DNA from 2 places in the Salinivibrio sp. AR647 genome. Region 2 is predicted to be linked to the other one. Evidence: riboswitches for the same ligand, from Rfam matches in the RefSeq annotation. Region 2 holds a riboswitch; the other holds the start of a gene.

Region 1 (16,598 bases), on a different contig from region 2:
GATCGAAATCAACCTGAGCGGCGCCTTACTTTAGACGAGTATATTCCCCGTGCGGTACCAGACTGGAAAGTGGCGCAAGCGAAAAAGCTCTACAATCAGCATTATGACGCATTAAAAAAAGTGGGTGAACAATACCAGGTGCAACCACGTTTTATTGTTGCCCTGTGGGGCGTTGAAAGTAACTTTGGTAAGCTCCAAGGCAGTTATAATGTGATTGAGGCATTGTCGACATTGGCATTTGATGGCCGTCGAGAAGCTTTTTTCCGTAAAGAAACCATGGCAGCACTGACAATATTACAGCAAGGTCATATTGCCCCCGAAGACATGAAAGGATCATGGGCGGGAGCAATGGGGCAATCTCAGTTTATGCCCAGTTCGTTTATTAATTATGCTGTGGATGGCAACCAAGATGGTAAAAAGGATATTTGGCAAACGGAGGCCGATGTTTTTGCATCGGCAGCGAATTATCTGAAACAAGCTGGTTGGGATGATACCTACACATGGGGTCGGCAAGTTCAAGTTCCAGAACAGCTTGATCGGTCTCTACTCGGTACCGGAGCAGACAAGGGCTTATTGTTAAGTGACTGGCAGACGAAAGGCGTAAGACGCATGAACGGCCAAGCGTTACCCAAGGTCGACATCAAAGCATGGCTCATTCAGCCTGATGATGAAAAGGGGAGAGCGTATTTGGTCTACAATAATTATCAAAGCTTATTGAAGTGGAACCGCTCGCATTACTTTGCTCTGGCGGTTAGTCATTTAGCCGATAGAATTAAATTTGATTGATACCCTATAACAAAAAAAGAGGCCTTGGCCTCTTTTTTCTTTTTCCTTGGTAAAAAGTTTATGCTTCTTGACCAGGGATGAGGAAATCGTCGAGTGTTGCAGAACCACTTTCCGTCGCTTCGCGAATAACCTTAGGCATACGGCCTTGACCTGTCCATGTTTTATGTGAACCGTCATTATCAGTATATTGGTATTTAGCTGGACGTGCTGCGCGCTTTCCTGGTGTTTTCGCTTTAGTGCTGCCACCTAATAGCTTCATGAGCTCTTCTGGCTCAATGCCATCGGCCACTAACATTTCGCGGTATTTCTCTAGCTTTTCTAAACGCTCTTGTTCTTTTGCTTCTTCTTCGCGATCAATTTCTTTACGCTCTTCAACCACAGTATGTAGTTTCTCTAACGCTTCGTTTAGTTGCTCGGTTGACATCTCTTTGGCAAGAGCGCGTAAGCTACGCAGGTTGAGTAACGCTTTCATTGCATCAGACATTATTGGTTCCTGTTTAATTTATTTGTTAATAGAAGGATGATAGCAGTATAAATGAAATATACAATATTACATATATTAATACGCCACATTGTTCATTATTTGCAAGTTATTCGCAATCCTAGCGTATAGTTTTAGTGGCGTTTTGATTCTTGTGTCTAAAAAAATAGAATGCGCGTCGTTTATCATTGGCATGGAAAAGGAATAGAACGCCTGACAACGAGCCGATGATTTTTCAAACATAAACAGTTGCGATAGTGAGCACGATGTGTAGAATGCACTTCGCTTAACGTAGAGGTGCGTTGTTTATGAGTCATGCGCAAGAGGGTGATACCGATGAGGGCGCATAAAAGGAAACAATGCCGAAGCCAATCAGATCATCACACCGATTGAGCTGGGGCTGTTACCGAATAGGAGCAGCACTGCCATAGTACTTAGAAACACACTATGGAGCGCTACTGTATGTAGGAGGCAAGTTGTTTGCCGTGTAATACCACGCCTTACCGTCTTCGTTTCTGCAGTAGATCTCCAACCACCTGGTTGATATTGAGATCATGAACTTAACAGACTTTTCTTCATCCGCTTTATCACTGCTTCCTCCGTTGCTGGCCTTGGGTCTTGCGATTGCAACTCGACGTGTCTTATTGTCGTTGGGTATGGGGATAATCCTTGGCACCGTATTACTGACGGATTTTTCACTTGTGCCCGCTAGTCAGTATTTACTGGACGTGATCACTGGCTTATTTATCGCTGATGGCGGTTTAAACAGCTGGAACTTGAGTATCCTCGCCTTTTTAATATTATTGGGCATGATTACCGCGTTATTATCCTTATCGGGGGGGACGCGCGCGTTTGCGAATTGGGCACAAAGCCGGATTAAGAGTAAACGTGGTGCGAAGTTACTGGCTGCTTTTCTTGGGGTATTCATCTTTGTTGATGATTACTTTAATAGCTTAGCGGTAGGGGCCGTTTCTCGCCCAGTCACGGATCGTTTTCATGTTTCACGGGCAAAACTTGCCTATATTCTCGACTCGACAGCGGCGCCTATGTGTGTGATTACACCGGCCTCCAGCTGGGGAGCCTATATCATTACCGTTATTGGCTCTATCTTGGTTGCGCATGGTGTTACCGATTACACCGCACTGGGTGCGTTTGTCATCATGATTCCGATGAACTTTTATGCCATTTTTGCGCTGCTGTTAGTGTTTGCCGTGGTCTGGTTTCAGCTTGATATTGGCCCCATGCGCCAATTTGAATACCAAGCAAAAAAAGGCAGCCGATTAGGTGATGAAAGCGAACATTGTGCTGATATTTGCGATGATTTAGGCATCGAAGAAAGTGAAAATGGCAGTGTAGCGGATCTGGTGGCTCCGATAGTCGTGCTAGTGATCGCCACGATTAGCGCCATGCTTTACACCGGTGCGCAATCTTTAGCCGCTGATCATCATGCATTCTCTATCCTGGGAGCGTTTGAGAATACCGACGTCGGCATGTCATTACTGTGGGGCGGACTGGCCGGCCTGTTTGTTGCGCTAGTGATGACGGTTAAACAAGGCATTGCTAAGCCCGATATTGCGAAGACGTTATGGGTCGGCGCTAAATCAATGTTTGGTGCGATTCTTATATTGCTATTTGCTTGGTCGATTGGCCATATCATTGGTGATTTACAAACGGGTAAATATTTATCCTCGTTAGTACAAGGTAACCTACCTGCTCAATTGTTACCTGTGGTTTTATTTTTATTGGCGGCAGTGATGGCATTCGCCACGGGCACGTCGTGGGGCACATTTGGTATTATGCTCCCGATTGCGGGGGATCTTGCGGCAGCGACGGATATTGCGCTGATGTTGCCGATGCTGTCTGCGGTATTAGCCGGTGCTGTATTTGGCGATCATTGTTCTCCTATCTCAGATACCACTATTTTATCCTCAACAGGGGCGCGCTGTGGGCATATTGACCACGTCGCCACGCAGCTACCTTATGCAATCGGGGGCGCAGTCGTTGCGACATTTGGCTTCTTAGTGCTTGGCTTTACCGCCTCTTTGTTATGGTCATTAGCCGCGTCGACGCTGGCGTTCATTCTTTTGTGCTCGGGGTTACTTTGGCTTAAAAAGCGGCCCTGTCAATTGAAAGGATAGTCCTTCAAGCCCCGCATAAACGGGGCTTTTCTTTTTCTGCGGGTTCGGTAGCATGCCGGTGTATTGAATGATGTTGGCCCTGAAGTAGGGCGTTACGTGTAGAGACAGTTATGGCCCAGTTATATTTTTACTATTCGGCAATGAATGCCGGTAAATCGACCACCTTGTTGCAATCTGCGTTCAATTATCAAGAGCGTGGGATGCAGCCTTTACTGTTCACCGCCGCGATCGATAATCGCTACGGGCAAGGTAAAATAAGTTCACGTATAGGCCTGGACGCGGATGCACATCTGTATGACAACCAAACGTCGTTGTTTGAGCATGTGGCGGCCATTTTATCTCAGGACAAAGTCGACTGTTTGTTAATTGACGAGAGCCAGTTTTTAACCAAGCAGCAAGTACTGGAACTGACCGATGTCGTGGATAAATTGCGGATCCCTGTCCTATGTTATGGTTTGCGTACCGATTTTCGTGGTGAATTGTTTGAAGGGTCACAGTACTTACTCGCGTGGGCTGACAAATTGGTGGAGCTTAAAACTGTGTGTCATTGTGGGCGTAAAGCCAGTCGTGTCATTCGGCAAGACACTGAAGGCAACGCGATTGCAGATGGCGATCAGGTTGTGATTGGGGGCAATGAACGTTATGTGTCTGTTTGTCGTCGCCACTACAAGCAGATGCTCGGACTGCTCTGAGCAATGGAACCTGTGTGACACACTGAAAAGACAAAAAAGGCGAGCAACAGCTCGCCTTTTCTTCAATTTGGCCGATCGGGGTCAGTGCTATTTCACTGCCTCTTGATCGACTGGCACAATTTGGCTGGCATGGTAGCCTTTGGGTCCTTCCTCGACTTCGTAGCTGACGGTTTGCCCCGCTTTTAATGTCTTATATCCATCCATTTGAATCGTAGAGTAGTGAGCGAATACGTCTCCTTCCCCTTCTCCTGGACAAATAAAGCCAAATCCTTTTGCATTGTTAAACCATTTTACTGTACCAGTTTCCATGCGACACATCCTTCTTGCATCAAACTTTGCATACCTCGTGATAAACGCCTTGTCACCTTCTGGTTAGCCTTGAGCTTGGGATTCCCCCTGGCGCAGACTGACCGAAGCCAGCTTGGTCATTTACCTACCACACAATCCACTTTAGTAGATACTTTTAGGCAGTCAAGCGCTGGCTATAACATATAACAAGAATGTAATAATAAATCGAAAAAGTGTGAGGGAGTGACGATAATTCATTAAAGAACAGACATGTCATTTGCATGAATGTCGGACTGTTATCGATGCTTTTTCGCTCTTGATAAGTGTTGTTTTTATGGTTTGTTTTATATAACACATTGTTTAATAACATTTTGTTTGAGAGTTTTGTTTTTTGTTGTGATTTGACGTTGTTTGCCGGCGCGGTATCGCGTTTACGAATGCGTGTTAGCGCCAAATGCGTAAACATGAAGGTTTATTGAATAATTGTAAGAAGAAAGAACACAGGATAAGCGAACATATGATCCTGCTTGCGTGGTGATAGCCCATCGGGTAGGTGTATGTCTGCCTTTTTTTTTGTGCACGCATACAGGCACCCGGTTGGTAACACATTTTCATGGGCTTTGGCATAGTCAGTGAACGAATTTGCGTGTTTCACCCTATATATATGTGCAACGATAAAGCACTACCATGATTAACAATTGCTCAGACAAACGATGTTCGCATTGAAAAGGTTGCTGGAATACAATCTGTAGCTTAACTTTAAAGACAGGTGGACGGGATTCGTGGATGGCAGTGCTGCCCCGCCACACAATGAGCCTTGATACCCTAACAATGCATTGAAGTGGTTATGAGTAATTGGAATCAATGGGGTTTGCCTGACGCAGAGCTTGAGGCGTCAGAAAAAACTAAGTTACAACCGCCATCGATGTACAAGGTGGTGCTCAACAATGATGACTACACTCCCATGGAGTTTGTTATCGAAGTGCTCCAGACGTTTTTTGCCATGGATGTGGACAAAGCGACACAAGTCATGCTGGCGGTGCACTATGAAGGAAAAGCGGTCTGCGGTGTGTTTACTGCCGAGGTCGCTGAAACGAAAGTGGCACAGGTAATGATGTATGCCAAAGAGCATGGCCATCCGCTACTGTGCACGATGGAGAAAGCGTAAGCTGCTTCATCACGCTTTAGCGCGGTTTTTGAGGGAGGTGCCTTTATGCTTAACAAAGAACTTGAAGCAAGTTTGAACGGCGCGTTTGCACGTGCGCGTGAAAAACGCCACGAATTTATGACGGTGGAGCACCTGCTTCTCGCGTTAATCGAAAATGCGGCGGCGCATGAAGCGCTGGTGGCATGCCGAGCTGATCTGGAGGCGCTACGCAAAGAACTCGACGCGTTTATTGAACAAACCACACCGCTGATCCCGGCGGATGATGAGTCGCGAGAAACACAACCCACGTTGAGCTTCCAGCGCGTCTTGCAACGGGCCGTGTTCCATGTTCAGTCATCGGGGCGCAGCGAAGTCAGTGGTGCGAACGTGCTTGTCGCTATCTTCAGTGAGCAAGAGTCGCATGCGGCTTATTTATTGAAGAAAAATGATGTCAGCCGCTTAGACGTGGTGAACTATATCTCCCACGGCACCACCAAAGACGACAGTGAAGATCTTCCCAGTAGCGATATGGGGACAGAAGAAGCGGGCGCCGACCCAGGTGAAGATCGCTTAGAAAACTTTGCTACCAACCTAAACCAGTTGGCGCGCGTCGGTGGCATAGATCCCTTGATTGGTCGTGACAAAGAGCTAGAGCGAACCATTCAGGTGCTGTGCCGTCGTCGCAAGAACAATCCATTGCTGGTGGGGGAAGCCGGCGTGGGTAAAACAGCGATTGCCGAAGGGCTGGCGTGGCGCATTGTCGAAGGCCAAGTGCCCGATGTCATTAAAGACTGCGTCATCTATTCGCTAGATATTGGCTCGCTCTTGGCGGGGACCAAGTATCGCGGTGATTTCGAGAAACGCTTTAAATCAATTTTAAAGCAGCTTGAGAAAGAAGATCATGCCGTACTTTTCATTGATGAGATCCACACTATCATTGGCGCGGGTGCGGCAAGTGGCGGCCAAGTCGATGCTGCAAACTTGATCAAGCCGCTACTGAGCAGCGGTAAGTTACGTTGTATTGGTTCGACAACCTACCAAGAGTACGGCTCTATCTTTGAGAAAGAGCGTGCATTGGCGCGTCGCTTCCAAAAAATTGATGTGTTGGAGCCGTCTATCGACGATACCACCAAGATCTTGATGGGCTTGAAACCGAAATACGAAGCTCATCATGAAGTGCGGTATACCAACAAAGCGATTCGTGCGGCGGTTGAGTTGTCGGCAAAATACATCAATGAGCGCCACCTTCCTGACAAGGCGATTGACGTGATTGATGAAGCGGGCGCGCGATGCCGAATGGCACCTGCGAGTAAGCGTAAAAAAACCGTCAACGTGCCTGATGTTGAAACCATGATTGCAAAAATGGCACGGATCCCGGAGAAGTCGATTTCTTCTTCCGATAAAGATGTGCTGCAGTCGCTAGACGACAAACTTAAGATGTTGGTGTTTGGGCAAGATACTGCGATCACGGCATTGTCAGAGGCGATTAAACTCAGTCGTGCCGGCTTGGGTGATGATAACAAACCCGTGGGGTCGTTCTTGTTTGCTGGGCCAACAGGTGTGGGCAAAACAGAGGTGACCGTGCAGCTTGCGCGTGCCATGGGCATTGAACTCCAACGTTTTGATATGTCCGAATACATGGAACGTCACACCGTCAGCCGCTTGATTGGTGCACCTCCAGGTTATGTTGGCTACGATCAAGGCGGCCTGCTGACGGATGCGGTGATTAAGCATCCTTACAGTGTGGTGCTGCTTGATGAGATCGAGAAAGCGCATCCTGACGTGTTTAACTTGTTACTCCAAGTCATGGATAATGGCACACTGACTGACAACAATGGCCGCAAAGCCGATTTCCGTAATGTTATCTTGGTGATGACAACCAACGCCGGGGTGGCGGAAACGGTACGTAAGTCCATCGGTTTGATTCAGCAGGATCACAGCCATGATGCAATGTCGGAAATTAAAAAGGTATTTTCACCTGAGTTCCGTAATCGTCTCGACAATATCATCTGGTTCAATCACTTGGATGAGCAAGTCATCTTGCAAGTGGTGGATAAATTTATTGTTGAGCTGCAAGCGCAACTGGATGCTAAAGGTGTTTCACTCGAAGTGACATCGGAAGCCAAACAGTGGTTGGCAGAAGAGGGCTACGATAAGTCGATGGGTGCGCGACCGATGGGGCGTGTGATTCAAGATAATCTGAAAAAACCATTAGCGAACGAACTGCTCTTTGGTTGTTTGATCAATGGAGGAACGGTTCGAGTGGTATTGAAAAACAACCGCTTGGACTTCCAGTTCAGTGATCAAATGGAGCCAGCGTAACGGCAGTTGCTCACGTAAGTGTTCATTAAAGCAAGCGTTCACCAAAAGCAAAACCCGGCCTGAGAGCCGGGTTTTTTTGACCGCGTTCGGAGGATTAACGCGAACGGAAAACGATGCGACCTTTCGACAAATCGTAAGGGGTCATTTCAACAGTGACTTTGTCGCCGGTCAGGATGCGGATGTAGTGCTTACGCATCTTGCCTGAAATGTGGGCAGTCACCACGTGACCGTTTTCTAGTTCTACGCGGAACATAGTGTTAGGCAGCGTATCCAATACGGTGCCTTGCATTTCAATTACGTCTTCTTTTGCCATTGAATCCTCTTAGGCTTATTCTGATAGCCAATTTTTTGACCGACAGATAATGCCTCTATTCTGAAAGTCTGTAAAGTTCGGGTGCGAATTTTACCCTGTTGGAGCGCACCTTGCTAGAAAAAATAGCGACTATTGCGGAATAACTGGCCAGGAAAAGGCCCGCCACTGCTGATTAATAAAGCGTTGGTGGGGATAATAGTCCGCTTTATAGCGCATCGCGGCGCAGGCATCGATTTGATAGCCCAAATACAGCCAAGGTAACTGCATCGATTTTGCCAGCTGGAGTTGCGCTTGAATACTCACACGTCCTAATGAAAATCGGTGCTGGGGGTCAAAAAACGTATACAAGGCACTAAGGCCGTCATCCACCACATCGCTCACCGCCACGGCGATCAAGCGTGAACGCTGTTCTTCATTTTGGTACAGATGAATAAAGCGCGGGGTTAGCCAATCACTATGGATAAAATCTAAGAAGTCTTGCCGTTTGGCCGGGTACATGTTGCCCTCTGAGTGACGGGCGGTAATATAGCGGTCATACAACTCGAACCAGTGGTCATCTAACTGGCCACTGACGTGCATAGTGAGGCGCTTGAGCTGGCTGCGATGCCGCTTTTGACTTTTTGATGGGCGGTAATGGTCGACATCGACTCTCAACGCTTGGCAAGCCTGACAAGAAGGGCAATGAGGACGGTAGATGAGATGACCGCTTCGCCGAAAGCCTGCCGCTAACAGCGCGCCATAACGTTCGCGTTGATGGTATTCTGGAGACATCACCACCGCGAGTTGCTCAGTTTGATCAGTAAGATACTGGCAATCAGCGCCTGGTGTGACACCAACTTGGATTCCAACACTCATGTTATTCTCCAATCGGCAAGATGTTGCGGTGGGTAGCCATCAGCAATAGGGCGGTCACGATGTGCGTGAAGCGCGTCGATAAACGTATGACGTGACCAAGGTTGCGCACCTAATGACGCTAAATGCGGTGTCATCATTTGGCAATCAATATATTGCCCTCCTTGGTGAGCAAAATATTGGCTGAATTGCCTCAGCGCGAATTTAGACCCATTCGTTGTGCTTGAAAACATGGACTCACCGCAGAAAATGGCCCCCACCGACACACCGTATAATCCGCCGACTAATGTATTGCCTTGCCATACTTCCACGCTGTGGGCATCACCTTGATGATGAAGCTGGCAATAGGCCGCTTGCATTTCGTGCGTGATCCAAGTTTGCTCCGGCCCTCGAATCTCGGCACAGATAGCAATAACGCGCTCAAAGGCCTGATTCAAGGTAACCGTCATTCCGGACTTTCTCGCTGCTTTTTGTAAGCTTCTGCTGGCGTGAAACTCGGTTGGCTGAATGATGGCCCGCTCACTGGGTGACCACCATAACAGCGGGTCATCTTCACCAAACCACGGGAAAATCCCATTGCGATACGCAGACATTAGCCGAGCAGGGCTAAGATCCCCCCCGATGGCAAGCAAGCCATCGGGATGATCTAGCGCCTCGGTGACGGGAGGAAAACGAACGTCATCTTGCGCTAAAGGAGGCAAATAGAGGGTCATCGTGTGCTCTCTGATTTACAGCCGATGCATCAATTGTGCATAGCGTCCATTGGCATCGATCAATGACTGATGCGTGCCTTGTTCAATAATCTGACCGGCATCCATTAAGCAGACAGTGTCCATCTGCTCCAAGCCAACAAGACGATGGGTAATGATCACCACTGTTTTATCTTGGCAATGGGTTTTCAATAAAGACAGGATTTCGGCTTCAGTTTGCACATCTAAGCCTTCTGTCGGTTCATCTAAGAGCATAATCGGGGCCGAATGCAATAAACCACGCGCGATACCTAAACGACGGCGCTCACCGCCTGATAACTGGCGTCCACCATCGCCTAGCCAGGTGTCTAAGCCTTGCCCTTCTAATAGGCGCGCTAAGCCGACCTGCGTCAATGCCTGAGATAATGCCGAGTCTGAGGCATTTGGACGGGCGAGAATGAGATTATCGCGGAGTGAGCCGTTAAAGAGATCAACCCGTTGCGTCACCACAGACATAGCATCACGTAACCTAGACTCATCCCACTCGCTCAACGGAACGCCATCGAGTGTAATTTGCCCCTGAGTCGGATCCCATGCACGCGTCAGCAAGCTCATAAGGGTCGACTTACCACAACCTGTACGACCTAATAGCGCGACGGTTTGCCCTGCTGTGATGTCCAGCGAGACCCTTGATACCGCCTCTTGTGCCGCCCCAGGGTATTGATAGCTCACCTTATTCAAGCCAATTGATCCTATTACCGGTCCTTTGTGGCCATCGAGAGGGAAAGGAACACTGGGTGGGCGTTCTGTGATGGCGTTGAGTCGTTTTGCGGCCGTGAGCGTTTTGCCTAAATACTGGAAAGCTGCCGTAATCGGCATCATCAGCTCAAAGCTTGCCATGGTCGTAAACGCTACCATGGCGATGAGGGGGCCTGGCGCACGATCGCCAACGCCATCGGCTGCCAGCCAAATCATCAAGACTAACGTGAGTCCGGTGGCTGCGATTAGCACGGCGTTAGCCCACCCTGTGATACGGGCCATATTCGCTTGCGCATTGAGCATCGCTTGTTCGCTGTCGTCAATGCGCGCACGATATCGCTCACGAGCGCCAAATAAGGCCAGTTCTGCATGGCCTTGCAGCCAATCTAGCAGGGCAACGCGGGTTGCGGCATTTTGTTCTAGTTGATCTCGGCCCTGATCCTTGCCCAGACGATAGAAAACGATAGGTAGACTGACAAGCAGTACCAGCAAACTCAGACCCAAGGCAATACCAAGCGTCGGATCAAACCAGCCCAAGAATAAGCTCACGGCTAATACGCCCAGTACACCCACAATCATGGGGCTAATAAGGCGTAGATAAACATGATCCATGGCGTCGACATCCGCCACCATGCGGTTAAGCAAATCACCATCACGCATATTCAGACGATGGTCGGGGACTAACGGCGCCAATTTACGGAAAAACGACACGCGGAGATCAGCAAGCAACTTGAAAGTAGCGTTATGGCTGACCACACGTTCCGCCCAGCGACCAAAGGTGCGCCCAATAGAAAACCCACGCACGCCCGCGGCTGGCAACATATAGTTAAAGGTGGCGATGCCTGCGATACCGGCCACTGCCGCTGCGGCAATGAACCAGCCAGAGAGAGTGAGCAAGCCAATGGCGGCAAATAAAGTGGCAAACGCGAGGACAATGCCCAAACTTAAGCCAAACCAATGACGTTTATACAAGCGTAGATACGGCAGGAGTTCACGCATCAAGATTTCTCCTATCGGCTGAAGCCAGCATCTCTGCCAGCGGCCCTGTGTGCGCTAATTGATGATACTGGCCTTGTTGAACCAGCTTTCCGTCGGCCATCAACCAGACTTGATCACTGTTAGCCAGTGCATCTAGACGGTGAGAGACCTGGATGCAGGTTTTAGCTTGAGTGGCAGCGTGTAAGCTTTCAATGACCAGCTTTTCACTGTGTGCATCCAGGCTCGCAGTCGGTTCATCTAGCACCCATAACGCACCGTCTTGCAACAAGGCGCGTGCGACAGCGACACGCTGCGCTTGGCCGACGGATAAGCCGCCATTGCGATCACCGACGGCGTGCGCAAGGCCATTTTTTAACCGCATCACGAATTCATCCACATAGGCTTGTGTCATCACCTGGTTAATCGTTTCTGGACTCGCATCGGGGTTGGCGAGCGCGATATTATCGCGAATACTGCCATGGAACAGTTGTGGATTTTGTCCCACCCAGCTAATGGCTTGTCGCCAATGCGAAAGTGCCAGCTCACTGCGTTCACAGCCATTAATGGTCAATCTACCTCGGTAGGGAAGAAAGCCGAGTAACGCATTGAGTAAGCTAGATTTTCCGGCGCCACTCACGCCAACCAGTGCGATATGTTCACCGGGCTTAATATGAAAATTCATGGGACCGGCGAGTACCTGGCCATCTGGGCTGAGCACTTCGAGATCCTCGGCAGTGATGGTGACCGTGGCCAAGTCGGGAGTTGCTTCTCCTTGCGTGCCTGTATCAGGCTCAGCGTTTAAAAATGTGACAATCGATTCAGCAGCCCCAATCGCTTGCGCTTTGGCATGATAAAAGGTACCGAGATCGCGAAGCGGTTGGTAAAACTCCGGTGCCAGCACCAGCACAAACAAGCCGGTAAAGAGCGAAATAGGCGCACCATAATGACCAAAGTCAAGCTCACCGATAAAACTAAAACCAAAATACACCGCCACAACCGCAATCGAAATCGCCGTAAAAAACTCAAGCACCGCAGAAGATAGGAACGCGAGACGTAATACTTCCATCGTTCGTTGACGGAACGTATGTGACGCCAGGTGTAACTGATCGGCTTCGGCATCAACGCGATTAAATAGTTTTAGTGTGGGTAGGCCACGTAAACGATCGTAAAAATAGCCGGATAAACGCTGCAGTGCTTTAAAATTCTTGCGGTTAGCATCGGCAGCTTTCATCCCGACCAGTGCCATAAACAGGGGAACCAGCGGTGCTGTGATTAAAAAGATCAGCCCAGATGCCCAATTGATTGGAAACACGACGACTAAAATCACTAAGGGGATCAAGACTGCGATCGCCATTTGGGGTAAGTAACGAGCGAAAAAGTCCTGTAACTCCTCAACCTGCTCAAGGATCAGGCTTGCCCAGCTCCCCGCGGGTCGCCCTTGAATACTCACAGGTCCAAGCGCATGAAGTCGGTTGAGTATTAACTGGCGGATGTGTTGCCGAATGACCTCACCACAGCGATAGCCAGTTTTTTCTTTGGCCCAACTACACCCAGCACGGGCTAAAACAACGCCGACCAATGTGAGAAAACTTGGCAGTAAGGCGTATTTATCGGTTTGCTCAATAATCAGTTGATGCAGCAGGTGGGCAAGAAGTGCTGCTTGGGCAATCAAAAGCACACCAGAGAGGAGTGCAATGCTAATCGTCGCAACTAACCAGGGTTTGGCTAACGTGCTCTGCGACTTGAGCCATTGGGTTAGCGCCCGCTGTTTAGATTTATCCATATCATCTTATTATTCTATCAAAGCCTGCCAACAGGCTGGGCAGGCCATCGAATGATAGCCTGCATGAGCGCGAGAAATTACTGATTCGCGAGTGCGTCGAGATAACGCTCGGCATCTAGAGCCGCCATACAGCCGGTCCCTGCAGAGGTAATCGCTTGACGGTATACGTGGTCCATGACATCACCAGCCGCAAATACGCCTTCGACGCTTGTCTGGGTTGCATTGCCACTTAGGCCTGATTCAACCTGGATATAGCCGTTTTCCATTTTCAGCTGGTCAGCAAAGATGTCTGTGTTAGGTTTATGGCCAATCGCAACAAAAACACCCATCACATCAAGGGTTTCAGTCTCATCGCTTTGTGTGTCTTTTAAGCGCGCTTGTGTCACGCCCATTTCATCGCCCAACACTTCATCCAATACCCGGTTAGTGTGCAGGACAATATTACCGTTCTTCACTTTGTCCATCATACGATCGACCAGAATTTTCTCAGCACGGAAGGTATCGCGACGATGGACAACATGCACTTCAGAGGCGATGTTAGAAAGGTATAAGGCTTCTTCGACTGCCGTATTACCGCCACCAATTACCGCCACTTTTTGGTTGCGATAGAAAAAGCCATCACAGGTCGCACAGGCGGATACGCCACGTCCCTTGAACGCGTCTTCAGACGGTAAGCCAAGGTATTGCGCAGACGCTCCCGTCGAAATAATCAAGGCATCGCAAGTGAACTCGCCGTTGTCGCCTTTTAGGCGGAAAGGGCGTGAGGATAAATCCACGTCATTGATGTGATCAAAAATAATCTCGGTATCGAATTTTTCTGCGTGGGCTTTCATGCGATCCATTAATGCGGGACCGGTCAGTCCTTCCGGATCGCCAGGCCAGTTTTCAACATCCGTGGTGGTGGTCAGCTGACCCCCTTGTTGCATGCCTGTTACCATAACAGGGTTTAAATTGGCACGAGCCGCGTAAACAGCCGCGGTGTAGCCCGCTGGGCCTGAACCAAGAATCAATAGGTTCGCATGCTTAATGTTACTCATTCACGTCTCCGAGCAGGAAAGAGGTTCGTTTTTTTGAATGGAGTGATTGTAGGTAAATTGGAAGGCTAAAGAAAGGGCACCGTGATGGTGCCCTCTATTTCTATCATTGATATTGCCGATTAATGGGCTGACTTCAACGCATCCAGGGCATCAACGTATGGAAGATCAAAGCCTTCGGCCACTTCTTTGATGGTAACGTGGCCACTGATCACGTTAAGACCGTTACGCAAGTGCTCATCTTGAACTAAAGCATCGCGATATCCCTTGTTCGCCAGCTTCACAATGTAGGGCAGTGTTGCGTTATTTAAGGCAACCGTCGAGGTGCGCGCGACAGCGCCAGGCATGTTTGCCACACAGTAGTGGACAACATCATCAACGATGTAGGTTGGGTCAGCGTGGGTCGTTGCATGTGAGGTCGCGAAACAGCCACCTTGGTCGATAGCGACATCGACAACCGCAGCGCCTGGTTTCATTCGCTTGATATGGTCTTCGTTGACCAGTTTCGGTGCAGCAGCACCTGGGATAAGGACAGCACCGATAACTAAATCAGCGTTAAGTACGTGCTGGTCTAATGTTTCCTCGGTTGAGTAGACGACTTTGGCGCGGCCTTGGAATTCTTCGTCCAAGCGACGCAATGTATCGACATTTTTATCCAAAATAGTGACGTCAGCTCGGAGGCCAACTGCCATGCGCGCGGCGTTTGAGCCAACCACGCCACCGCCAAGTACGACGATTTTAGCGGGTTCGACACCAGGAACACCACTGAGCAGCATGCCCGAACCGCCGTGTGATTTTTCTAACGCTTGTGCACCTGCTTGAATAGACATACGGCCGGCGACTTCAGACATTGGCGCTAATAGTGGCAATCGACCTTTAGAATCTGTTACCGTTTCATAGGCAATGCAGATAGCTTTACTTTTAATTAAGTCTTCTGTTTGCGGAAAATCTGGTGCAAGATGCAAATAGGTGAACAAAATCTGTCCTTCGCGCAGCATGGCACGCTCGACAGCTTGCGGTTCTTTGACCTTGACGATCATGTCTGCTTTCGCAAATACGTCAGCGGCGGCAGGGAGAATGGATGCCCCAGCGGCTTTATAGTCATCGTCAGAGAAACCAATACCGTTACCTGCATTGGTTTCAACATAGACTGAGTGGCCGTGAGAAATAAGCTCACGGACACTTGCTGGAACCATACCCACGCGGTACTCATGGTTCTTGATTTCTTTTGGAACGCCAATGATCATGCTGTCACCTCTTGTTTATTTAGTGTTATCGGCTGGCTTGTTATTGAAATTGTCAATTTTCAGGCTAGTATAAAGGCAATAAACCAGCATTTGATGCTAAAGATTGTTTAGATGTTATTTAATTTGGTATATCTTTTTGCAAGGAAGTAACAAGGTGGAATAAAAAATGGTAGATACCAAAAACAAGCCCTCCAAGGAATTGGACCGTATTGACCGCAACATCCTAAATGAGCTCCAAAAGGATGGGCGAGTCTCCAACGTTGAGTTATCAAAACGTGTCGGTCTCTCTCCAACCCCCTGCCTAGAACGTGTGCGACGTTTAGAGCGTCAGGGCTATATTCTTGGCTACACGGCACAGCTTAATCCCCAGTATTTAGATGCATCACTGCTCGTTTTTGTGGAAATCACACTAAACCGTGGCGCACCTGACGTGTTTGAGCAATTTAATAAAGCGGTGCAGACACTAGAAGACATCCAAGAATGTTCGTTAGTGTCCGGTGATTTTGATTACCTACTAAAGACACGAGTAGCTGACATGTCGGCTTATCGCAAGTTATTGGGTGAAACCTTGCTACGTTTACCCGGCGTGAATGACACACGCACTTACGTGGTAATGGAAGAGGTAAAACAAAGTAATCATCTGGTGATCCACACGCGTTAAGTGTTGGCCATAGGGTGAAGCAAAACATAACCAAAGCCGGGCATTGCGCTCGGCTTATTTTTTGTACGCCATGATTTAAAGAATGTGATATCTCGGTAAAGATTGAACGTAAACACGCATCATGCCTGCCGTCACGGCATGAATGTGATAAAGTCAGGGCAATCAGAGCAAGCCTCCATTCAGGGTGAGGAATGCGATTAACGAATAATATTAAACAGGTAATGATGGAGTTTTCTTTACGTCGAGAGCCGAAAACGGCTCAGCAGAAAGCGCGTTTAGATGGCGGTCAACGTTTAAAAGAGTGTGGATTCATCTTGGTCCTCGCCGCTGCTGTGTTTACCATGGTGGCATTGTTATCTTTTAATCCGGCTGATCCTTCGTGGTCGCAAACCGCGTGGCATGGTGACGTTCATAATGCGGCTGGCGCG
Region 2 (16,598 bases):
GAACTTAGGTACCGCAATGACGACAAGAACTGACAAAATACTGACTAATAATACGGCTTCTAACCATCCACGTCCCTGTTGAAGTGCTTTTTTTTCCCTAAGCGTCATCGTTTCCCCCAACGGCGCCGCTTTTTCTGGGCAGGATGCGGTGACATTTCGGCACCCAGCAAACGCCCTTGCCCACCTGCCACACCAAGATCTTTCACCACGGACCACTCCTCATTCGTTTCCACACCGACGGCAAGCACCTCCGTGCTGGTTGCTTCACAAGCGCCCAACACACTGCGCAAATACAGCTGGTTTTCAGGGCGTTGGTGAATATTGCGGACCAGGCTACGATGCAGCTTGATATAAGCCGGTTGAATATCTTTTACGTAGTGAGTGCTCACTATCGTTCTGCCTGCTTGGTCAACGACAAGTCGGCACCCTAACGCGGCAATCATTCGTAAGCAAGGTCGCGCGGCATCAAAGTGCGAGACTAAAGCGCCCTCCGAGACTTCCACCAGCAGTCGATTTAATGTACTGCGTGGAGTTTGTAGCAAGGCATCACGCAGCCAAATCACAAATTCGCGCTGACATAGTGAGTATGCACTAACATTCACTGCATAGTTATCAATATAATCACGCGTTTTTAGCCACCATAACGCACGTCCTACGGTAGCCTTGTCGAAAGTAACATCCATGCCGACCCACTCGACCCCGGGCCAAAAGCGCGATGCTTTTAACACTTTACCTTTTTCGTCTTTAATTCGACCCAAAAGTTCATAATGGAGACGGGTTTTGCCATCTCGTGCAAACACGGGTTGGCGGTAGAGCATGGGGCCTTCACCCGCCATTACCGACTCGAGTAAGGTTCGCCAACGTACACTGCCGCGTTTATCCAAACGGCTGAGTTGTTTATCAAACTGTGACCAGCCATTTTGTCCTGTTAGCTCCGCCGCTTTTAGCGCTCGCTCAGCTTCATCCATTAATCGGCCACGCCGCTCCCCCGCGCCAAAAGAAGTCATGCCCAAATGAAACCAGTTATCTTTATCCAACGCCTCTGACGGTGTCAGTTTATCTAAAGCGTTGGTGATTTGCGCCAAGAAAGGATGCACTTCATCCCCTGCCTGGTTGACCAATAAGATGGCAAAATCAGACGCAAAGTAACGCGCAAGCACGGCATCGGGAAAACGCTGAGTCGCATTAGAGAGCACGTTACCGATAGCTTGAATCAAGTGATCCGCGGCCTCTTGACCATGTTGCGCGACCAACTCATCCCAGTCGGCGACACGGACTAAAATAACACTGCCTTGACTCGCATCATCGGTCGCCAGTGTATGCAGCCGGTTATCAAACATCACGCGGTTCGCGGCTCCCGTCAGCTGATCGAGAAAGGTATTAGTGCGGATAAAGGTGTCAAAACGACTCCGCTCTTGCCGAGCCTCTTTAAGCTCCTCAATGAGCTGACTCAACGCAGCACTCGCGGGAATAGGCCATTCTCGAGGGTCGCCTTGCTGTGCCTCATCCAGGCGGCCCGCCAAAACTAATCGGCCACGCTGTTCCAATACTTCACTGCCATACAGTTGCCGCCGCAACCATCCGATCCCCCACGCTAAACCAAGGACAATCACCAAAATCGCCGCCGACAACGAAAAGAGGGGGCCAATCGAATACGCAAACTCGGCATAAGGCGGGACAAATGTGAGTTTCACGGCATAACCAGGATGACTGTCGAGCGGAATATCTCGCGTGATAACTTGTTGTGTGGCGATCGTTTGATATTGGATTTGTTCGTATTGATACAAGATCCCGGTTTCTGAATAGATGGTCAAAGAGGTCACGTCACTGGCTTTGAGCATTTTGGGCAACCAGCGTGAAAAATACTGATTGTCTCGTTGCTCGCTCGCCATCTCTTGATCAATCACCTCGACCATGCCATCGACGTAATGCGAGATAAAGTCGATCCCCAGCTGGCGAAAACTGATAGCGCCACCAATAAATAAGACGAAAATGGCGCACACCACGATTAAGGTGACAAATGCAACGAGTCGGTTGGTCAGCTTCATTCCGCTGACTTTAATCGCATTAGCTGTTCTATCCATGATTCTCTGCTGACTGAGGTCGCCTTTTGGGGCTCGTAGCCGCTATTATCAGGCTTAGTGATCATAATGTGAATGCCTAGCCACCATCCGTGGCTACCTTTTCTTCCCCAAGAGGACTCATGGACTGGATTACCTGTACCAAAAGCTTTATTTGTGTGGTCGATCAGGGCTCGTTAGCACAAGCTGCCACGCAACTACATACCTCAAGCTCAGCCTTATCCAAACGCCTGAGTTGGCTTGAGCGCCAGCTTGGCGTGCAACTGTTAAAACGCACCACCCGAAGCTTGTCGATGACCGATGCCGGTGATCTTTTTTATCACCGAGCAAAAACCTGGGTCGACGATTGGCAACAATTAGTCAGTGAAACCACGTCTACCTTTGGGGAAGTCAGCGGCATATTACGTATTGGTGCGCCATTGGTGACAGGGAACCGTTTTCTGGTCAACTTTATTGCTGAGTTTCTTGAGATTTATCCGAAAATCAAGGTTGAGCTCACCACCTTGACCCCAGGACAGCTCCCTGATCTTAATCTTGATGTGGTGATCAGCCGCGAGCTCGAGTACTTCAACTCTGCCAGCTATATTGCGGCAAAGCTGTTTGATTTTCAGCCTGGCTTTTTTGCCTCACCCACCTATCTTGCTCGGCACGCGCCGATTACCCACCCTGACCAACTAAGCCAACATAATATTTTGCTCTATGGTCACTCCCATCAGCCTCAAGAGCGGGTCTTCGAAGATGGCACACGTTTGCAGTTGTCGGGAAACTTTGTCTCGCCTAACCCTGAAGCCTTAGTGAGCGCCGCGGTCATTGGCATGGGCATTATTTTAGGAGGGGCTGGGACCGTGCAAAAAGAAATTGATCAGGGCTTATTGGTTCCCGTATTGCCTGCACTCAAGCAGCCACGCTCATCGGCTTATGCGTATTACCCCAAGTTGGAATACAACCACACGAAGACCAAGCTATTTATCGATTTTATTAAACAAAAAGTTAAACAGTTGTACATTTAGCACGCGCCACCCTTTTATGGGAGGCTAGGTTCTATAAGGGGTTAGGCGATTTTGGAAAAAGTATTTTATTTTTTGTCTATATATCACTAACAATTGCTGCGCTAGGGTAGGGCTAAACACTCACCTCACAGCGATACGATATTTATGTCTTACTATCATCCTCAATACCCTGATACGCCTGCGCTTAAAAAAGCAGCTAAAAAGCGTATTCCTGCCTTCGCGTTTGATTATCTTTGTGGCGGTTGTCACGACGAAATTGGGGTGGCGCACAATGCAAGCTCCTTCACTCAAGTAAAGCTGCAATCTGATTTACTCGCCCCGACCCCCGACATTGACTTATCGGTCGAACTATTTGGCAAACACTACGCCGCCCCATTCGGTGTCGCGCCCGTCGGATTACAAGGGCTGATGTGGCCAAAAGCGCCAGAAATTCTCGCGAAAGCGGCTTACAAATCGAACCTTCCTTATGTACTCAGCACCGTATCCTCAGCGAGTCTTGAAACCATTGCCGAGATCTCTGAGGGCACGGCGTGGTACCAGCTGTATAACCCGACGGATGCCAAGATCCGTGACGATCTGATGGGACGCATCAAACGAGCAGGGTATAAAGTGCTGGTGGTGACGGTGGATGTCCCCACCTTTGGTTATCGTCCTCGCGATATCAAAAATGGCCTGGCCATGCCGCCCAAAATGAACCTTCGTAATATCGCGCAAATGATGCAATGTCCGAGCTGGAGCTGGCATACACTCCTTGCCGGTGTTCCTGAAATGCAGACCTTGAAACCTTACATGCCCAAGAATATGCCCACCAGCGAGCTGGCTAACTTTATGAATAATACCGTGATGGGCGCGGTCGACTTTGAGAGCCTAAAAGTGATCCGGGATAACTGGGATGGGCCATTAGTGCTTAAAGGGCTGGTCAATCCTGAGGATGTCGCACAAGCAGTTGCGCTGGGCGCAGATGGTGTGGTGCTATCCAATCATGGCGGCCGCCAGTTAGATGTGGGCGAATCCCCGTTAGACACGATTCAAACCATTAAGCATCAATACGGCGATAAAATTAAACTGTTAATGGACAGCGGCGTACAAAGCGGTGGCAACGTAGCGCAGGCCATGGCAATGGGTGCTGACTTTACCTTGCTGGGCCGAACGTTTGTTTATGCCTGTGGCGCCGTGGGTCAACACGGTGGTGAGCATGCCATTGAAATGCTCACTCAACAAATGACTCAGGTGATGGGCCAATTAAAATGCCCCACGCCAACCCAACTGCCTCACTTTTTAAAAGCTGGACCTGGCGTTGCCTAATCTCATGCCGTGAATCAATACGACATCATAAAAACAAAGCGCCCCAATCACGGGGCGCTTTGTCGATCAAGCTTTGTCGATAACGATATGGCGCTCAGATAGCCGTTGGTTAAGAACGTAGCCTAGAACGGAATATCGTCGTCAAAGTCAGGCAGATCATTATACTGCTGCTGAGGTTGCGACTGAGGCTGAGATTGTGGTTGCGGGGCCGCTTGCTGCTGAGGTGGTTGTTGATTCATATTTTGCTGAGGCTGCTGAGGTTGACCCCATCCACCTTGCTGCTGCGATGGCTGCTGCATTGGCTGGCCTTGGTTTTGGCCACCGCGACCACCGAGCATTTGCATGCTACCGCTAAACGGCTGTACCGCCACTTCCGTGGTGTAGCGATCTTGACCGCTTTGGTCTTGCCATTTACGCGTTTGTAGTTGGCCTTCAATATACACTTGCGAGCCTTTACGCAGATACTCACCGGCGACTTCTGCGGTTTTACCAAATAACACAACACGATGCCATTCTGTTTTCTCTCGCATCTCACCGGTGTTTTTATCACGCCATGACTCCGAGGTCGCGAGGCTTAGGTTCGCCACCGCACCGCCGTTGGGAAGGTAACGGATTTCCGGATCATTGCCCAAATTACCAATCAAGATGACTTTATTTATGCCACGGCTGGCCATAGGTGACTCCCATTGTTGCTGTTACGCGCGAAATGATTTCGCTCACTGGATAAATAAGCATGAAGTCTAGCACGAGCCCCCTCGAGGTTCGAAGCTTTTCAACGCGATCAGGTTCCAGATTCTGCGCTTGCAATGGCGTAACAATGCGTTACCACAAAGTGGATATACCTGAGCAATGAAAATAGTTTAAACTGATACAAATCTTGCCTCGCCTTGGCGTTTGTGAACGGACAGTGCCCAGCGCTCACGCAGCGACGCCGGTTAAGTGATCATTAGTAGGATGCTTATGAACCAAGCAGAAACCACTTCAGACCATTACACCCTTCTTCTTATTTCCCAGCCTAGCATGTCTGTTTCGGCGTTAATGACGTGTTTAGAAAAAGAAACACATAGTGCCGTTGAACTCGTGCCTCCCCACGAGATTGCAGCCAAACTGACTGCGCGTTCTGGACTGGTGCTCATTGATCTCAATGCCTTTGATGACACCGCTACCGACCAACTCAAACAAACGTTAGCACCCTTTGCCGAGCAACACGTATTCGCCTTACTCAATGCCCATGATTTGAGTGCCAAAGAGCTGGCGAGCTGGCCTTTTATCAAAGGGGTATTTAAAAAAGAGGATGAAGTACATCACCTTTGTCACGGCATTGAAAAGATGTTTTCCGGTGAGTATTGGTTGCCCCGCCATAAAATGGCTGCCTTAATCCATTATTACCAACAGCATCACCAGCAAACCATTGACGAACAGGCGGTAGTGTTGACTAACCGTGAACAGCAGATTTTGCATCATTTGGTCACAGGTGCCTCAAATCAAGATATCGCCAATGCCTTAGCGGTGAGTGAGCACACAGTCAAATCGCATCTGTATAACGTGTTTAAGAAAATCAACGTCAAAAACCGTGTCCAAGCCGTGTTCTGGGCGAAAAATAACGCCTCATTAATTGGCTTTACCGGACAAGAAGGTCCAGTCGATAATGACGAGGTCAATGGGTAACTTGGACCGCAGCTGTCCCCGCGTTACCATGGTGTGATTCTTAGCCAAAAAGGACGTTGTAGGATGGCTTTCGATGTATTTAATGGCGATGCAGACGGCCTAGCGGCATTGGTGCAATGGCGTCTTGCCTACCCTGAAGCCAATACGCTGATCACCGGGGTAAAACGTGATATTGCACTGTTAAAGCAGGTTCCCCTGGCCACTGAGCAGGTCACAGTGATGGATCTCTCCATGGCCAAAAATCAAGCTGCTCTTGACGCTTTGCTCGCCTCCGGCACCCAGGTTTTTTATGCCGATCACCACCAAAGCGGCGCCGTGCCTCAATCGCCTTTGCTTCACGCCCACATTCATACCAGCGCGAACACCTGCACCGCCTTAATTATTGATAAACTTTTGCACGGTCAATATCGAGAATGGGCGCTGGTTGGTGCCTATGGCGATAATCTCCATCGCACCGCTAACGCCCTCGCCCACCAGTCACAAATAGCAGCCAGCCAACGTGATCGGCTTGAACAGCTTGGCCACTGTCTTAATTACAATAGCTATGGCGCCAGCCTGGATGATCTGATCATGCCTCCTGCCATCTTATATCGGCATCTGTGTGGCTTTGATACCCCCGATGCCTTTATGCGCGCTTATCCGGACATTGTAACGACCTTGGCAGAGGCCTACCAAAGCGACCGTGATAAAGCGAAAGCGCTAGCGCCTGAAACCACTGGATATGGGGGTAAAATTTATCTGTTACCGGATGCTGCTTGGGCGCGTCGCATCAGTGGTATGTTAGGCAATCAGCTGGCAAATCAGGCGCCCGACAGTGCGCATGCTGTACTGACGCCGATGCCGAGCGGTGATTGGATGGTCAGTATCCGCGCGCCGTTAAATCGTCCCTCTGGCGCGGTACAGTTAGCAGAGCAATTTGCTACCGGTGGCGGTCGGGCTGCCGCGGCGGGCATCAATGCCTTGCCTGCCACCGCCTTATCGGCATTTACCGCCGCGTTTATGGCACATTTTTCGCCATAGCGGGATCAGCAATAGCGAGGCCGTCACGCTCTCACGCCCTGAGTATGCTTACGACTTGCGTCGCTGCCTGTAACCCAGCAAACTATTGCTCGATAACAAACTATTGCTTTATAACAAACTGTTGCTCCATAACAAACTGTTGCTCTATAAAAAACGTTTTGCCTCATAAGATATATGCTGAGTGGCTACTTATTCGCAAGCCGGTAAGTGGCGTACATACAGCCTAACGTGCTGATGGCGACTCGATAAAACAAAGGATCCACGATGATTAAAAAATGTCTGTTCCCAGCGGCTGGCTATGGCACCCGCTTTTTACCGGCGACCAAATCGATGCCGAAAGAAATGATGCCGGTGGTCAATAAACCCCTGATTGAATATGGCGTAGATGAAGCGTTGGAAGCGGGCATCAATGGTATGTGTATCGTCACAGGGCGCGGCAAACATGCCATTATGGACCATTTTGATAAAAACTATGAGCTCGAACATCAAATCAGTGGCACCAATAAAGAAGCACTGCTGGACGATATTCGTAATACGATAGAAAAAGCCTCCTTCACTTACGTTCGCCAACATGAAATGCGCGGGTTAGGACACGCGATCCTCACGGGGCGCGATCTGGTCGGCGATGAGGCCTTTGCGGTCGTCCTTGCTGATGATCTTTGTATTCATCCAGGCAACGGCGTGCTTAACCAGATGGTCGCGCTCTACAATCAGTTCCGCTGCTCCATTGTCGCCGTCGAAGAAGTACCAGAAGATGAAACCCATAAATACGGGGTGATTGCGGGCCAAGAGATCAAAGATGACCTTTTCCGCGTAGACAATATGGTAGAAAAACCCGATCCCGGTAATGCACCGAGCAACCTTGCGATTATTGGCCGTTATATTCTCACGCCCGATATCTTTGATCTGTTAGAAAACACCCCACCAGGTAAAAATGGTGAGGTGCAGATCACCGATGCCTTGCTAAAACAAGCGCAGTCAGGCTGTGTGCTTGCCTATAAATTTAAAGGCGAGCGCTTTGATTGTGGCAGTGTTGAGGGCTTTATTGAGGCCACAAATCACTGCTATCAGCATCACTACCTCGGTAGCAGCAACAAAGATGAGGCAACCGTCAAAAATCCGTAATCGCCTCAAGGTGCACCGGCGCGAGTGGTTTTTTCGATACGAGCAAAGGCTGTGTAAATATACAGCCTTTTTGTTTGGTCATGGTCGTGTCTGTGCGATACTCAACGACCAACCAGTGAGCTGATTGAGTAGTAGGATAATAATGGACAATATCGACGTCAGAGGCGCGCGTACGCACAACCTCAAAAATATTAACGTGACCATCCCCCGTGATAAGCTAATTGTCATCACCGGCCTGTCTGGCTCAGGGAAGTCATCACTCGCTTTCGATACCTTGTATGCCGAAGGTCAACGTCGCTATGTTGAGTCTTTATCATCGTATGCGCGTCAATTTTTATCCTTGATGGAAAAACCCGATGTTGACCATATCGAAGGGCTGTCACCCGCCATCTCGATTGAGCAAAAGTCGACATCACATAATCCCCGCTCCACCGTTGGCACCATCACTGAAGTCTATGACTATCTGCGTTTGCTGTACGCCCGAGTGGGAGAGCCACGCTGCCCCACCCATGATGTCACCCTAGCGGCACAAACCATTAGCCAAATGGTAGATAAAGTGTTGGCCCTGCCTGAAGGCAGTAAATTAATGCTGCTGGCACCGATTATCAAAAACCGAAAAGGTGAGCATGTAAAAACACTTGAAAACCTCGCTGCTCAAGGGTTTATTCGTGCGCGGATCAACGGCGAGGTGTGTGATCTGTCCGATCCACCCACGCTGGAGCTGCAAAAAAAACACACCATCGAAGTGGTGGTTGACCGATTTAAAGTACGCGACGATCAACAACAACGTTTAGCTGAATCCTTTGAAACCGCGCTCGAACTCACGGGTGGCAGTGCGGTCATCAGCTGGATGGACGGCGACGGTGAAGAAATCATTTTTTCTGCTAACTTTGCCTGCCCCCATTGTGGTTACAGCATGCAAGAGCTAGAGCCTCGCTTGTTCTCATTTAATAATCCCGCCGGTGCGTGTGGCACCTGTGACGGGTTAGGCGTTCAGCAGTACTTTGATCGCAAACGCGTGATTCAAAACCCTACGGTCAGTCTCGCAGGTGGTGCGATCCGAGGCTGGGATCGTCGTAACTTTTATTACTTCCAAATGCTGCGTTCACTGTCTGAGCATTACGGTTTTGATCTGGAAACGCCCTGGCAAGATCTCTCCGGCACCATGCAAGATATACTTTTATATGGGTCTGGGCCGAAAGAGATCGAGTTTAAATACGTCAACGATCGTGGCGATATTCGCGTACGTAAGCATCCGTTCGAGGGGATCCTCAATAATATGGAGCGACGTTATCGCGATACCGAGTCTAATGCGGTGCGCGACGAACTCGCCAAATATATTGCCACTAAGCCCTGCGCCAGCTGCGGTGGATCGCGTTTACGTCAAGAAGCTCGACATGTTTTTATCGATAACCGTAATCTGCCAGAAATTTGTGAGCTCAGTATTCAGCAGGCGCTCGATTTCTTTGAACAACTGTCGCTTAGCGGCCAACGTGCAAAAATCGCCGAAAAGGTGATGAAAGAAATCCATGACAGATTACGCTTTTTGGTCAATGTCGGGCTCAATTACCTTAACTTGTCACGTAGCGCCGATACCTTATCCGGGGGAGAAGCCCAACGCATTCGACTCGCTAGTCAAATTGGTGCTGGCCTTGTCGGTGTGATGTACGTATTGGATGAACCATCGATTGGCTTGCATCAACGAGATAACGCGCGCTTACTGGATACCTTGGAGCACTTGCGCGATCTGGGCAATACCGTGATGGTGGTTGAACATGATGAAGACGCTATTCGTGCCGCGGATTACATTATCGATATAGGCCCAGGGGCGGGCGCGCACGGCGGCGAGATCGTGGCAGAAGGCAGCCTTGACGATATTCTTGCCAGTGAGCATTCACTTACCGGGCAGTATCTTTCTGGCAAACAAGCGATTGCGGTGCCAGCACAACGGATACCGCGCGATCCCAACAAGATGTTGACGCTCAAAGGTGCAACCGGAAATAACCTCAAAAATGTGGACCTGCACTTACCTGTCGGCTTACTCACTTGTGTTACGGGCGTGTCGGGATCTGGAAAATCAACCCTCATCAACGATACCTTCTTTAAAGTCGCCCACCAGCAATTAAACGGTGCCACGACCGCGGATCCTGCGCCGTATGCCGAGATTGATGGCCTAGGACACTTTGATAAGGTTATCGACATCGATCAAAGCCCCATTGGCCGTACGCCGCGCTCAAACCCCGCCACTTACACTGGGATCTTTACCCCGATTCGTGAACTGTTTGCCGGCACACAAGAAGCACGGGCACGAGGCTACAAGGTGGGTCGCTTTAGTTTTAACGTACGCGGTGGCCGCTGTGAAGCCTGTCAAGGCGATGGGGTCATCAAAGTAGAAATGCACTTTTTGCCGGATGTGTATGTCCCTTGTGATGTGTGTAAGGGCAAACGCTACAACCGCGAGACACTTGAAGTACGCTATAAAGGCAAAACCATCGATGAAGTCCTGGCAATGACAGTGGAAGACGCGCGTGAATTCTTTGATGCAGTGCCAGCCATTAAGCGTAAGCTGCAAACCTTGATGGATGTTGGCTTGAGCTATGTGCGCCTAGGCCAAGCGGCGACGACCCTGTCTGGTGGTGAAGCGCAACGGGTGAAGTTAGCCCGAGAGCTGTCCAAACGCGATACCGGTAAAACCTTATATATTCTTGATGAGCCAACCACAGGGTTACACTTTCATGATATTCAACAACTGCTCAATGTTCTCCACCGCCTACGTGAGCAAGGGAATACTATTGTGGTTATTGAACATAATTTAGATGTGATCAAGACGGCCGACTGGATCATCGATCTGGGGCCTGAGGGCGGCAATGGCGGGGGTGAAATTATCGCCCAAGGCACACCGGAATCGATTATCGATGTGGTCGGCAGCCACACGGCCCACTTCCTCAAGCCAATGTTGGAGCGATAATGACGTTAGTGCTGCCGCCTAGTCGTGTCATACGCAAGCCGTTGACGGTGCCCTTTTTGGTGACCTTAACGGTATTGTGGCTGATTTGTCTGCCTCTTTACTCGGTTGCTCTGCCGCTGGTAGGCATACGTCACCCGGCGGCGGCGCTATCATTACTCACCTTGGCATTTGCGCTTGGGTTCGCCAGTTTGGAGGTTATCCGTCAACACACATGGCGAGCCAATCGGCTGACCGGCACATTGGCACTTGCGACCGGCTTGGCGATGATGCCCTATTTTTATCCGCAGGCACTGGGCCACAATAGTGGCTATGCGCTCATCGTTTTAGCGCTAAGCTTTGGCTTTTTCTCAGCCCTACAGCAGTTTATTTTTAATCACGCCCAACGACAAAAACTACTGGTCGTCTTATTGTTGGCCTCCTGGTTAGCGGTATTGTCGGTATTAGGGAACCAGCCTCCGCCGGGCATGGCACCCTTTATGTTTGATCAATGGGTCCCTCACCTCCCTCCAGCCGTGACTCACACCTTATTGTTAACCGGAGTCACGCTCGCCGCCTACATTTTGGCCAGAGAGCCCAGTGGTCGATATCGCCACCCGGTTAGCCAAGGCTTACTCGCGTTAACACCGCTCGTGTTGATTCCGATATTGGCGATGCAAGAGCAACCCTTACTGTTGCTATTCGCCCTGTGTGCGATTGGCTTACAACAAGTGTATTTAGCCCGCTTTGCCTCGCGACGCCAGCATCGTATGTGGATGATCGCTATCTCGGCAGGGGCATTTTTGGCGGTATTTGGTCTCAGTGGTCAAGACAACTGGCACTGGCTCACCGCCGACGATCAGCGCGCACTGATGCTGGCGTGGCAGCAATGGCAAATGACGCCATTTTTTGGAGTGGGCATGGGCAATGGTCAGTCAACGTTGCTATTACTGTCTGCCTCACAACCGAATCATTCCGGCCCGGTGACCTTACCCAGTGCTTTAATCCTGTGGCTCCTTGAAGGGGGGCTCGTTGTCGCCTGCGGCTATCTTGTGGTGTTAGCCGCGCTAACACTTCGTATTCTACGTGCACCGTCAGGAACACGTAGAATATTGATCGCCTTAGTATTGCCACCACTGACCGGCCTGATGATTTATCCAGCCAGTGGCACACAGTGGTTTAACGGGGTATTGTTATTGATTTGGTTGTATTGGTTAGACAACTTAACCAGTCGATATCGTCGTTATCCCGTGTTTTCACACCGTTATAGTCAGCGTGTCGCGAGCCGTAGTGTGATCATGGCGCTGGTGCTCGTCACCTTACTGAGCTTGTCATCCGTTTACCTCGCCAATCGCTATCTGCGTGATTCCTTATTAAGTTCGCAGCGTTTTACCTTGTATCAGCAACACCCATGGTGGCAGCAAAAACTGCACCGCGCGCAACAAGACCGTCACTTTCAAGCGAATTTGGCGCACTTATCTGACGTAGCACGCCACCAGCATTTGGATGATTTACTGCGTCAAGTCGCGCAACGCCCACGCTTTTCGGGCTATCAGCATGCGTATCAGGTTGCGTTACAAATTGGTGATCATCAACGCGCACGCGATATTCAACAAGAAGCGCGCTATTTATACCCGCAAGCAAGCAAAGTATGGACCACTCGCCATACCTTGCCCGATACCTTAACGCCTTAACGTAACGCGTTTTCTAACGCTTTCAGACACAGCGCCACATTCTCATGCCGTGCCCCGTAGCCCATTAAGCCAATGCGCCACGCTTTACCGGCGAGATCGCCTAAGCCGGCACCAATTTCGAGGTTATAGGTCGTGAGCAGGTGCTGACGTACTGCCGCATCGTCCACGCCATCCGGAATAGTGACCGCGTTAAGCTGCGGCAAACGGTAAGGCTGATCAACCACAAAAGTGATACCGAGCTCATCCAGCCCTGCTTTGAGGTGTTGATGCATGTCTTGATGACGTTGCCATGCATGCTCAAGCCCTTCTTGATAGAGCCGCAATAACGACTCATGCAAGGCATACAAACTATTGACCGGCGCGGTATGGTGATAGCTGCGTTTCCCTTCTCCGCTCCAATAACCAAGCACCAGGCTTTGATCGAGAAACCAACTTTGTACCTTGTGGGTTCGCGATTGCATTTTAGCCACAGCACGCGGTGAGAAGGTGACAGGCGATAAGCCAGGGACACATGACAAACATTTTTGGCTACCGGAATACACGGCATCGAGCTGCCACTCATCGACTTTCAATGGCACGCCACCGAGTGAAGTCACGGCGTCGACAATGGTTAAGCAACCGTGCTCCCGCGCCAATCTCGCCAGTGTTTGCGCATCCGAACAAGCGCCGGTTGAGGTTTCAGCATGGACAAACGCAAGCGTGCTGGCATCCGGATGGGCTTTCAACGCAGCCTCAACGTTTTCTGGACTAACAGGGGCACCCCAGGCATCGTCGACCATCACTGCTGTTGCGCCGCAACGCTCGACATTTTCCCGCATACGATCGCCAAACACACCATTGCGACAGACAATCACTTTTTCACCCGGTTCAACTAAGTTGACAAAGCAAGCTTCCATCCCGGCACTGCCTGGCGCCGAAATCGCCAGGGTAAAAGGGTTGTCGGTTTGAAACGCATATTGAAGCAGTTGTTTGACTTCATCCATCATCGCGATAAACAAAGGGTCAAGGTGTCCGACAGTCGGACGGCTGAGTGCCTGTAGCACTGCAGGATAAATATCAGAGGGGCCCGGGCCCATTAACGTGCGAGCCACGGGCTGAAAAGATTGAATCTCGGAAATTGAACGTGCCATAACCTTTCCTTGTTGTTGGTACACACAGATGACCGTTATAGCATATTTTTTCGCCATATCCCTATTGCCTGGCATGTGAACTGTGTGATCGCTGGACAATTTTGCCAAGGCACTGATCGTGACCAAAAGGCTGTTGACACCCTGTCATCTCGCCCGTAATGTAAATGCTGTTCACGGGATAACCAACCCGGGACTGAACATGCAGAAGAGGTGCATTTCTCAGGCAGTTATCATGCGGAGCCCCACTCCAAGGTATGATAATCAGGGGAGACAATGCCGAGGTGGCGTAAGCTTGGGGGCGAAACGCTGCCGGCCTAGGAGGCTGAATCCTTCAGGCTGTCACTTGTCATCCCTACAGGAAGACAGGTGGAGCGCTTCTGGCAGTCCATGCCTGCCGTTTGCTCTTCCTTCTTTTTTGCGGTCCCTACCGCGGTCACGATGTGACTTCTGATGTTCCCCATAATGAATTAGACCCATTTGTATGATGAGAGGGGAAAAGGACGTGAACCCATTACCACCGATTTCAGTCGCTAAGTTTGGCGGGACGAGCGTTGGCACTATCGATGCCATGCAACAAAGCGCTGATGTTATCGAGCAAAACCCACATACCCGCTTTGTGGTGATCAGTGCGTGCGCAGGCGTCACCAATCACTTGGTTGCACTGGCACAAGGGATCAACGACCCACAAGTCCGTCAAGACAAACTGGTTGCCATCACCGCTATCCACCAAGTGATATTAAACGCGCTTCCCGCTTGCCAGGACACGCAAACAGCAGTCGATGACTGGCACCAAACGATTGCCGACTATGCAAATACCGCAGCATCTGCTCCCAGTACAGCGTTAACGGATGCGTTGGTCGCTTGTGGTGAGCTCATCTCAACCTATATTTTTACTCACTTGCTCAATAGCCGAGGCATGGCCACGGTGAGGGCCGATGCGCGAGCGTTATTGCGCACCGATAGTCACTTCGGCTGTGCCCAACCGGATCGACAACAAACCAAGATTCAGTGCCAGAACCAATTACTCCCCCGCTTAGCGACGCACTTAGTGGTCACGCAAGGGTTTATCGGTGCTGATGCGAACGGGCATACCACCACCTTAGGCCGTGGCGGCAGTGACTACAGTGCCGCGCTATTCGCCGAGGCGATCGGAGCAGAAAGTTTGGCCATCTGGACCGATGTCCCCGGGATTTATACCACCGATCCACGAGTGACTGATCGTGCTCGTCCGATTAGTGAAATTAGCTTTAGCGAAGCCTCGGAAATGGCTACCTTTGGTGCCAAGATCCTCCATCCATCGACGTTAGTGCCCGCGGTACGCCAGCATATCCCGGTATTTGTCGGCGCGGCGAGAGCCCCCGAACAAGGCGGTACCTGGATCCGTGAGCAAGCGCACTCAGCGCCGCTCTTTCGTGCCGTGGCCCTCAGGCGCAACCAGACCATGGTGACACTGACCAGCTTAAACATGTTTCATGCTTGTGGTTTTTTGGCCAAGGTGTTTGAGATCTTGGCGCGCTTTGAAATCTCAGTTGATTTAATCACGACCTCGGAGGTCAGTGTCTCTCTGACGCTGGATCAAACCCATACCCAGGGTGACGCACCGCAGCTGCCGGAGGCTGCCATCGCCGAGCTCACGCAGTTATGTCAGGTAGAGATCTGTGCGAATCTAGCGGTTGTTGCGCTGATCGGTAACGAGATGAATCACACACCGGGCGCGACAGCGCCGGTATTTAGTGCGCTTGCTCAATATAAACTGCGCATGATTTGCTATGGTGCCAGCAATCACAATGTCTGTGTGGTGGTCGACGATCACGACGCGACCCATGTCGTACAGCGGTTACACGCTGACTTATTTGAGTAAAAAAAGGCCAGCACATGTGATGTGCTGGTCTTTTTTCATTAGGCGTTTAAGTTTGGCCCGAGCCATTTTTCCGCGTCTTTGCTGCTCCACTCTTTGCGCGCCGCATAACTGTCACGTTGATCATCTTGAATCTTAGCCACCGCAAAGTAGCGTGATTCAGGATGTGAGAAGTACCACCCCGACACAGATGCGCCTGGCCACATGGCATAGCTTTCGGTGAGTGTCATGCCCGTATGCGCTTCTACCGAGAGCAACTGCCAAATTTTTCCTTTCTCGCTGTGCTCAGGGCAGGCAGCATAACCCGGAGCCGGCCGGATCCCTTGGTATTGCTCCCGGATCAAGGCGTCGTTATCGAGCGTCTCATTGGGCGCATAGCCCCACAATGAGATCCGAATTTGCTGGTGCAGGTATTCTGCAAAGGCTTCTGCTAATCGATCGGCGACCGCTTGGATCATGATCGCGTTGTAATCATCCCCTACAACTTTATAACTTTCCGCCAAGGCATACTCGCCAATGCCGCCTGTCACCGCAAACGCACCAATCCAATCAGGCTGACCACTGGTTTTCGGCGCGATAAAGTCCGACAAGCAATAATTGGCGCCGCGTGGCTTTTTGGTTTGCTGACGTAAATGGTTCAGTACCGTGCCCACCGTTTGCCGTGATGTGTCAGTATACACCTCTATATCGTCCTCTAGGCTGTTGGCAGGAAAGACACCACACACCCCTTTTGCGGCGATCAATCCTTCGTGCTCAAACCGGT

What was found. Region 2 has a riboswitch for lysine ahead of lysC (lysine-sensitive aspartokinase 3). Riboswitches for the same ligand answer to the same signal wherever they lie in the genome.
Region 1: it holds a riboswitch for lysine, as region 2 does, so the genes downstream of both, BZG76_RS03580 (Na+/H+ antiporter NhaC family protein) here and lysC (lysine-sensitive aspartokinase 3) in region 2, are expected to answer to the same signal.

What each region holds. Positions count from the first base shown of each region.
Region 1 is NZ_MUFE01000002.1:222,899-239,496, forward strand. Features, by position in the region: gene BZG76_RS03570 (lytic murein transglycosylase) at 1-786, shown strand, start outside; gene BZG76_RS03575 (H-NS family histone-like protein) at 845-1,270, opposite strand; lysine riboswitch at 1,552-1,733, shown strand; gene BZG76_RS03580 (Na+/H+ antiporter NhaC family protein) at 1,822-3,405, shown strand; gene BZG76_RS03585 (thymidine kinase) at 3,516-4,097, shown strand; gene cspD (cold shock domain-containing protein CspD) at 4,185-4,406, opposite strand; gene clpS (ATP-dependent Clp protease adapter ClpS) at 5,233-5,553, shown strand; gene clpA (ATP-dependent Clp protease ATP-binding subunit ClpA) at 5,599-7,854, shown strand; gene infA (translation initiation factor IF-1) at 7,949-8,167, opposite strand; gene BZG76_RS03615 (arginyltransferase) at 8,297-9,022, opposite strand; gene aat (leucyl/phenylalanyl-tRNA--protein transferase) at 9,019-9,732, opposite strand; gene cydC (heme ABC transporter ATP-binding protein/permease CydC) at 9,748-11,466, opposite strand; gene cydD (heme ABC transporter permease/ATP-binding protein CydD) at 11,459-13,228, opposite strand; gene trxB (thioredoxin-disulfide reductase) at 13,306-14,265, opposite strand; gene ald (alanine dehydrogenase) at 14,385-15,509, opposite strand; gene lrp (leucine-responsive transcriptional regulator Lrp) at 15,676-16,170, shown strand; gene BZG76_RS03650 (DNA translocase FtsK 4TM domain-containing protein) at 16,395-16,598, shown strand, end outside.
Region 2 is NZ_MUFE01000001.1:348,910-365,507, forward strand. Features, by position in the region: gene BZG76_RS01625 (hypothetical protein) at 1-108, opposite strand, end outside; gene csrD (RNase E specificity factor CsrD) at 105-2,084, opposite strand; gene BZG76_RS01635 (LysR family transcriptional regulator) at 2,204-3,091, shown strand; gene BZG76_RS01640 (alpha-hydroxy acid oxidase) at 3,236-4,396, shown strand; gene BZG76_RS01645 (single-stranded DNA-binding protein) at 4,519-5,070, opposite strand; gene BZG76_RS01650 (LuxR C-terminal-related transcriptional regulator) at 5,357-6,064, shown strand; gene BZG76_RS01655 (acetyltransferase) at 6,128-7,084, shown strand; gene galU (UTP--glucose-1-phosphate uridylyltransferase GalU) at 7,349-8,209, shown strand; gene uvrA (excinuclease ABC subunit UvrA) at 8,352-11,177, shown strand; gene BZG76_RS01670 (Wzy polymerase domain-containing protein) at 11,177-12,847, shown strand; gene BZG76_RS01675 (pyridoxal-phosphate-dependent aminotransferase family protein) at 12,844-13,977, opposite strand; lysine riboswitch at 14,175-14,362, shown strand; gene lysC (lysine-sensitive aspartokinase 3) at 14,462-15,838, shown strand; gene metH (methionine synthase) at 15,877-16,598, opposite strand, start outside.